DNA from 2 places in the Desulfosarcina ovata subsp. ovata genome. Region 2 is predicted to be linked to the other one. Evidence: riboswitches for the same ligand, from Rfam matches in the RefSeq annotation. Region 2 holds a riboswitch; the other holds the start of a gene.
What was found. A riboswitch is a leader RNA that binds a small molecule or an ion and turns the genes downstream of it on or off. The one in region 2 is predicted to bind cobalamin.

Region 1: another riboswitch for cobalamin. It lies ahead of GN112_RS14140 (TonB-dependent receptor plug domain-containing protein); the one in region 2 lies ahead of GN112_RS28105 (TonB-dependent receptor).

Annotation. Positions count from the first base shown of each region.
Region 1 covers NZ_AP021879.1:3,194,229-3,198,640, forward strand. The annotation lists gene GN112_RS14135 (PepSY domain-containing protein) at 1-319, opposite strand, end outside; gene GN112_RS14140 (TonB-dependent receptor plug domain-containing protein) at 431-2,284, opposite strand; cobalamin riboswitch at 2,719-2,928, opposite strand; cobalamin riboswitch at 3,063-3,270, shown strand; gene cbiM (cobalt transporter CbiM) at 3,391-4,020, shown strand; gene GN112_RS14150 (NikL family nickel/cobalt ECF transporter subunit) at 4,031-4,412, shown strand, end outside.
Region 2 covers NZ_AP021879.1:6,412,623-6,417,034, reverse strand. The annotation lists cobalamin riboswitch at 193-393, opposite strand; gene GN112_RS28105 (TonB-dependent receptor) at 503-2,656, opposite strand; cobalamin riboswitch at 2,860-3,041, opposite strand; gene cobO (cob(I)yrinic acid a,c-diamide adenosyltransferase) at 3,277-3,798, opposite strand; gene GN112_RS28095 (hypothetical protein) at 3,985-4,338, opposite strand.

The DNA.
Region 1 (4,412 bases), 3.2 Mb from region 2:
TATCCAATATCGAACCGTCGTCAGCATAAACGACGTTCCGACGGCTTTCTTTCGTACGAAAAAAATAGGCCGGCCTGTCAATAAGCATATTGAGCCGGGCCTCTATCGGAGGTTCGGACAAACCGGTTTTCGCCCATGCTTCCCGAAAATCGATGGCAATCGTGTCAGCAATCAAAGGTGCAGTCCGGGGCAGTCGATCCCGTGAGGTTCGGTGAAACCTCGGATGATCGACATACATCATCACAATTCCGGACAGAAACCATAGGATCATCAGCGGACCGGTTGTAAGTCCCAGGATTTTATGTGCTTTGCGAAGCATACACATCCCTTTGGCAATAAAACGTCAAACTGGCGTGCAGTCCTTTCGGCCTGCACGCCGGGTCTGCCAACTCAAAGGTTGTAACGTCGAGTCAATTATTACTGAATCGATCTAAAAATCATATGTGTAGCTGAGCATCAGCGCCAGCGGAGTGCCCTGGTATTCATAAATAAAGGGTTCACCATCCGAACCGGTGGTTCTCCCGTACCCATATGTGGTATAATCTTTGTCGAAAAGGTTATCCACGCGAAGGGTCAGCGTATGGGCCAGATCGTTTCCGAAACGGACAAAGCCCGAGATGTCCGTGACCCAGTACTTCCCGTAATTGACGGCCCCGAATTCCGGGTAGTCGGTGCCGTAAACGTCGCCAATATAGCGAACGGAAAGATCCCCGCCGAACCGGCGGGAGGGATGCCAGTAGCGCAGCAATCCTTTGTAGAAGGATTCGGGGATATGGGTCAATTGAACATCGTCATCTTTGTTGGTCGCATCCGTGTAAACCGCGCTTAGAACGAAACTGAAACCTTTATAGGGTTGCGATGAAAGGCTGATTGCCCAACTCTCCAAATCCGTTTCACCATCGGTATTCTCGAAAACCAGGTCGTCACCCACGGCAATCATGTCTGTGATTTCTGAATAGTAGTAATCAACTGCAGCCGTAAAAAGGCCGAAGGTAGCCCCGAGCCCCGCTTCGACATTTAAGCTTTCTTCGGGATCCAAGTCCGGATTGCCGATGGCATAATCTTCGTCGGCATAAAGCTCATAGGCGTTGGCCAGCCGGAAATTCGTACCCACTACAGCTCTCGCGAAAAACGGCCCGAAAATCGGTGATCGCGCACTTGCATTCCATACAAAGCTGTCGCTTCCTCCCGTCTGATTATAACGGCCGCCAAGGGACATTTTCAGGTCGGGAATAAAATTGAAGTGCGGGCGAAGGGCAAAAAAACCGGCGTATACTTCCTCGTGATCACCCTTGATGACAACAACCTCGTCTTTTCCCCAGTAATTCTGGTAATCAAAGCCCAGCAACAGCTCGTTTTCTTCGAGAAAGAACCAGCTTCCCATCAGATTGACACCCCAATCTTCATATCCCCACAAGGCTTCGTTGTAAACAAACGTGCCGTCGAGTTCTTGCCGGGTGTATTCGGTCCACCACTCGTGATAATAGGCTTTAACGTAGTAGGATAAATCTTCTGCAATATCGTGATCCCATTTTAGAATACCCACATATTCGGTCCGATCGTTTACCGCCTTGTCTTCGTCGACTCTCATGAAATCGGCTTCCGCTTCGTTTCGCAGGATTGAACCCCGCAAGACCGCCCCGTTTCCCCAATCGACGTTTCTCTCGTACTTGGCCAACAGGCTATTTCTTATGTAACCGCGATCTTTTCGGGCAGCCCCTTCGATATGATCGTAATCTTCGTCACAAAAAGTCTGATACCCCTCCCATGCATCGTAGGATCCGTAAATCAGAAACCCGTTTTCGTTGATGGTTTCCGAGAGGTACCCATGGGCTTCGGCGGCATCATAACTCCCATATCCGGCCCCCAGGCTTCCATGTCGTTCTTTGGTGACCGGTTTGGTGATGATGTTGATCACGCCTGATGTGCCGTCTGTGCCGTAATACAGCCCCTCACCGGTCTTTAACACCTCAATCCTGTCGATCATCTTCACGGAAAGGGTGTCCAGATAGCCCCTCCCGTAAAGCCGGTTGTTGATCCGGACGCCGTCGATCAGGAAAATCACCCGCTTGGTGTCCCCTCCGTTCATACTCATACGCATATAGTCACCGCGACCGCTTTTTGAAGATACATAGAGACCCGGCACCAGGCTTTCCAATATCTGGTTGACATCAGCATATCCTCCGGCGGTTATCTCTTCACCGGTGACGATTTCCACCTTGTGACCGAACTCCTCCAGTTCGCCCGACAGGCGTTCCTCTATTTTCCTCCCCTCGACAACCATTTCTTCGAGCTCTTGCGTCTCCGAAAAAGATAGGGCCAAACAGGCAGGCATCATAACAAGAACAAGAGTGCCGTACAAAAAAAGTCGTAACATGAATTTCATCGATCGCGTGTTTCCAACCATAGTAACTCCTCCTTCATTCTTTTATTGGTTCAACTCGTTGCTGTCTTCCAAGAGGAGCGACTCGCAAGAGGAGCGACTCGCCGGCTGGATTTATAGCTATCACTATCGAACTTGATACGCTTTATCCCGTAATATCCCCGGATATGACCGCTTCACATCCAGAAACCCCGCTGAGGGCCAGAATGCCGAAAGCCGGAATACTGCGTGTATTAGCGGTCATGATAAAAAAAAACCCGGACCGCAAAAATCGATCCGGGATCTCCCTTTTACATCCACAGATAGTACTTAGGTTCGACGTCGTCCTCGTGGTCGACCCTCTTCGGGTTCAGGCAGGTATTCTGACTCCCGGATCTTCCTACCGGCTGCGCCTTCCCGACCTGTCGGTCAGTGGCAATGTGCAGCTTTCGTCCCCGGTTACAGCGGCGGGTCCGTCCCCGACTTTCACGGGGTTCCCTCTTGGCAATCCCCCTTGCATAGTTCTCAACAGCAAGTGGACTCGCACCTGATCCTCTTCTCTTTTCTAAAATCATACCGCCGTACCAGGAATTTGTTTGCATGTCAACGTTAGAGGGTATTTGGCAGCGCTGGCAGATCTGTGAGATGGGGTTACATTAAGAATTCTATTGACAATCCTTTAAATTCTCGAATAGGAATCATTGTTCTCTCAATTAAAGGTGTCCGCCAGGACTTAATGGGGAATCCCGTGTAAATCGGGAGTGGACCCGCCGCTGTGACATCCATGTTTCCACCGCATGCCGGAAACGACGCTGCTGGCCAATACGCCACTGTTCCGTTTTTCATGGACGGGAAGGCCGCCAGGAGCCGGATGAAACCAGAAGACCCGCCTTTGATGAATCGGTAAAACCCAACGTGGAGGATGGTGTTTTACCCCAATAGAGTCGATCGGTCCGGGATAAAAAACGGTATCCCCGTGCCCTAACAGGTGCGGGGATTTTTTTTGGAGCAAACAAGGAGTATGTATCATGCACATATCAGAAGGTGTTATTTCAGCACCGGTTCTCATCGGCAGCGGCGTCCTCACAGTGGCAGGCACCGCCATCGGATTAAAAAAAATGGACTATGAGCACGTTGCCCAGGCGGGGATCCTGTCGGCAACCTTTTTCTTGGCCTCCCTGATCCACGTTCCCATCGGCCCGTCCAGCGTCCACCTGTTGCTCAACGGTATTGTGGGGCTGATGCTTGGATGGGGGGCCTTTGCGGCCATCCTCGTGGGGCTGGCCCTGCAAGCCATGCTTTTTCAGTTCGGGGGGATTACCGTTCTTGGGGTAAACACCCTGAATGTGGCCGGTCCGGCCGTGTTGTGCTACTACCTGTTCGGTCGGCTGGTGCAGAAGGACACCGGACTCGCCGTTGTCGGGGCCTTTGCCTGCGGGGCACTTTCGGTGCTTCTGACGTCACTCATGGTCGCACTTTCCCTGCTTTTTACGGAGGAGAGCTTTTTTGAAGTCGCCGCCCTGGTGGTGACGGCCCACCTTCCCGTAATGATCATCGAGGGCATTATCACTGCATTCTGTATTGGATTTCTCAAAAAGGTCAAACCCGATTCACTGCCTGGTTTTTCAACAAGCCCCGGGGAAAGCACTGTCCAATAAGGAGAACGTTATGAAACGAAACAAAAAAAAAGTGCTACACCAGGCAAACAGATGTCTCATCCGGACAGTTTTGCCAACCATTATTTTCATTCTGGCCGCAACGGGTCCCGCACTGGCCCACAAGTTTCTCGCCAGCGGATGGGTGGAGGGGGATACGGTTGTTCTTGAGGCGGCTTTTGGCAACGGAGACATTCCCCACAATGCCGAAGTCCTTGTTTTGGACGACGCGGGCACCCTGCTTCTTTCCACTACCACCGATGATGAGGGAATCTGTTCATTTACAATTCCCCAAAAAAGCGCCCTGCACATTAAAGTAAAGGCCGGCATGGGACATCAGGCTAAGATCCTTATCCCTCTGGAGGAGGTGGCAGCCGCCTTCCCAGCAAAGGATA
Region 2 (4,412 bases):
AACACATAACATCAACCCCGCGACAACCCATCGGACGCCCCTTTGCAGCTTCATGAAACAACCTCCCATAGATAAATGTAAGCCGGTTCGTCCGAGGAAAACAAAAATCCCCGGACCGATCAACGATTCGATCCGGGGATGTCCCTTTTTTATCCTCAAGATCCTGGCGTGCGTACTTCCACCCCGGAAGTATACGCCTTAATATCTCAGGCAGGTCTTCTGACTTCCCCTCCCCGACCGCGGCCTTCCCATCCCATTGGAACAGTGGCGCATGAAAGCGTTCGGGTTCCGGCGTATTTCCTGCCGGCAAGGGGTTACAGCAGTGGGCCTGTCCCCGATTTTCACGGGGTTCCCTATTAAGCTTCGCAGAGCACCTGAAATTTACTTCTCATATTGCACTTGTTTTCATCCGTCAAGCATAAAGACAATAGCACCTTATTCCTCAATTTCTGTCGAAAAAACAGGAAATTGAGAAAAGGCACATGATTGCGGGTTTCCCGCGTTAGAACTTATAGGCTACGCCGATACCGACATATCGGCCGTCCTGGGGATAGAAACCCGAACCCGTGGTAAGACGTGAATGGGCCTTGCCAGTCGCATTCACCATCCGATTCCATTCCTTGTCAAAGAGATTGGTACCACTCAGATAGCATTGAAATCCTTTATAATCCCAGGTGATCTTGGCATCCAGAAAATCAGCGGCAGACATTTCAAGATTGTTGTTATAGTCTTCATACTGCTTGCCAAAGCCTCGAAGATCCAAGGCGATGGTCAAAGATCCATACTTGGTATCTTTAAAAGGATAAAAATCCAGGCCGGCGGTATATTCGTACTCAGGCACATAATTCACGGTTTTACCGGAAAGATCGCTCACCGATGTGCTGGAGGCATCCGGCGTTGCATAGGCCTTGGCCGTGCCTTCGTCCCATTCGGCATCGATTGTGGTAAAACTGAGCCTGTAACCAATCCATTGTCTTGGACGCCCATCGATCTCAACTTCAACACCTTTGTGGATACTGGTGCCGGCATTGCGACGGCCCTGAAAAGAGGTGCCTTCATAGTAAGATACGATTTTATCGTCTACAACGGTGTAGTACAGGATCAGGCTGTAGTTGAAAGCCTTGGACATCTGGTGCTTCCAGCCGGCCTCAATGGTATCGTAGGTTTCCGGGTCCAAGTCCTCTGGCCGGGTATACGCATTGTCGTAAGACATATTAGAACTGTAATATCCCATGGGCAGATAGTATTTGGAATGGTTCCAAGTGATAAAAAGGTTGGCATTGTCAAGAATGTTCACCGAGGGGGAGATACTCCAGTCAATATCGCTGTCATAGTCCACACTGATGGATTGGGGCACCCGGTTGGTCAGGTCGTAGGAAACGTAATTGTAACGCAGGCCTGACTGAAGCTTGAAAATATTCCAGCTCAATTCATGGTTAAAGTTGGCTCCGAACATCTTTTTCTCAGCGTCTATATCCGCAGCCGCCTCTGAATCATCATTGTTTCCTTCTGTATCATAGGGATAAACTCGGTCCTGCTCAAAATCGCTGTACCGGTAATCCAGACCAAAGGTCAACGTATTTGACACGCTTTGCCCGCTGAACACCTTTCCCACGCTGGCCTTGAAATCATAAAGGTTTTCAACCCGATCGTCTTCGTAGTTGTCGTCAAGTTTTGTTGAATCGTTCAGATATTTGTTGTAGCTAAGATCCTGATGATCCCGGCTGAAACCAACAGAGGAGTTGATCAGCAGATCGTTCTTGTCATAGTCAAGCGTCAAAATGGTGTTGAAAAGATCCTCATCAGATTCATTGGGCAGCATTTCATAGCCGCTGCCGTCCTCCTTGGTATTGGCGGAGACCACGGTGGGGTCCCTTTCCACCTGCCATTCGGCAAGCCCGATGGGGTATTTGTTGAACGACTCGTTATACCCGGTGATCCAGTCAATCCGGCCGCCGTCAAACTGCCATCCCACCCGGCCATCAATATTTTTGATGTCCCGGTCATCGTTTCGGTAACCGTCAGATTTTTCGGCAAAGGCTGACAGGTCATAATCAAATTGCTCCTGTTTTACCGAAATAGCGGCATCTCCCTTTCTGGTATTCCATGATCCGTATTCAGCCGAAACATGGCCGCTAAGCGATTTTCCAGATTGGGTTCCTTTTCTGGTGGTGATCAGGATCACCCCCCTGCCTGCATTGGGCCCGTATTTTGCCGTGGACGGAGATTTGATCACCTCTATCTTTTCAATGCTATCCAGAGGAATACTGTCTATCTTGCTGTAGCCGTATACCCCCACATTGATGGGACGCCCGTCCACATAGATCTGGGGCCCTCCTGACATTCCTGATCTGGTTCCGCGGATACTGAAATAGGTCTGGGAGCTTGATTTCTGGTTAACGACCCCGGGAATGGATGAAATCAATTCGGCGGTGTTGCCCAACCCTGAATTCTCGATATCCTTTCTGTTGATCACATGGATCGACGCATTGGTATCAAGCAGTTTTGTTTTCTGCCCGGAACCGGTTACGATGAGGGTTTCAAGAACCGTGGTTTCCTCCTCAGGCGCCCCAGAACCCGCCCATACATTTGACCAGAGTATACAGCTTGCCATCACCACACTTAAAAATAACTTGACGTTTGTTCCGGTTTTCATCTTTCTCCTCAAAAAAAGATTGCAAGCCTCCTGTCTCCTGTGAATCACAGGCAGCAGAGAACTTTGAGTTTGTGTGTGGACACTCCAAACGATGATTGTCAGAGGCAGGCATTAAAAAACCGGACCCCTTAAAAATACATGGCGATCCGGGATTTCCCTTTTTTATCCGGAAGGATCTGCACCCTTCCCTCTGTCCACGAGGAAGGATGCGTTATTTCCAGGCAGGTATTCTGACTCTCGGTTCATCCTACTTGCCGCTCCTTCCCGGATTCTCTCCAGTGGTATCCTTGCAGCGTTCGTCACCGATTACAGCGGCGGGCCCGTTCCGGAATTTCACCGGATTCCCGTATTATGCCGGTTTGGCACCTGAAAATAGCTTACTTAATTGAAGTTATTTTTACATAATAAAATTTTATGACAATGTCAATTTTGATTAGGTTGCCGGAAATCAAAGGCATAAAGGCCAACCGCCATGACCAAACCGGCCATGTTTTTACGAGTCCATCTTCGCAGGCAGCGGATCAAACCGGGATCATGAAAATGGATAACCTCTCCCAAACAGTCCAAATCGTTTTGTACGCGCCAATATAAATGCATCGTTCATTCCTCCCTTCGCCTCCTTAGAATTCAATGCCTTTTTGCGCTTTTATGCCAGCTTGCAACGGATGCTTGACCGGCTGCATCTCGGTCACCAGGTCGGCGATCTCGATGAGTTCCGGCGGTGCCGCCCGGCCGGTCACGACCACGTGCAACCCCTCAGGCCGGTTCGTCAATGTTTCCAGAACCGACGGCAAATCAATCATGCCATACATCAGCAGATAGGTAAACTCGTCAAGCACCACCATTTGATACTGGCCGCCGGTCATGGCCGCCTGGGCGAATTTCCAGGCATCACGGGCCGCAGCCCGGTCTTTTTCCAGATCGTCCGACTTCCAGGTGAACCCCTTGCCCATGACATGGAAATCGATGGTATCCGCGAATTTCTTCACGGCCTCCAACTCGCCGTATTTCCAACTCCCCTTGATGAACTGGATAAAACAGACCTTGAGTCCATGCCCGGCGGCCCGCATGGATAGTCCCAAGGCTGCCGTGGTTTTTCCCTTGCCATCGCCTGTATTGACGATGAGTAGTCCTTTTTTCATATTATTCCTTCTTTATTTTCGTTTAGCTTAATCACTTAACACTTATTAAGTATTTCCTGGGTCGGGCCTGATTTTAATTTCGCCCATTGTTAGCCATTAAATAAAATAGAAATATGTATTTATAAAAAAATCAAAATGTTGACTACGGACCATCAAAATTTGTAGGTCCTCTGGGCGAAGTTAGAATCAAGCCCAACACCCAACAATAGGTTCCACCTGCTCAGCGGCATATCGGACCAAAGCTGCCGATGTACTTGGTTCCATGCCGTTCAACTTATTGTAGATTGAGGTAACTGAAACGGCAATATCCTCTTTTGAAGCCTGGAAGGCTGCGTGAATTGATCGCTGGCTTCCCTGAACGACCTGGCTCATCAGGTAAAAAAGCGTCGAAAACAAAAGGTCCCTTGTGTATTGTTCTTTAGCGGTGTTCTCGAACCATTCGTCAAATTGCTTAGGATTCAGTACCTTCTTCATCAAACCACGAGCCATGACAGAAATCGGAGAATTCTTGATGAACGCCGTAAAAACAGGACTCAACATGATGTCACCTCCCCAAATAATACAGTTTTTCTTTTTTACTGTATATTTTGGAGATGGGTTTGTTCAGCATTTAT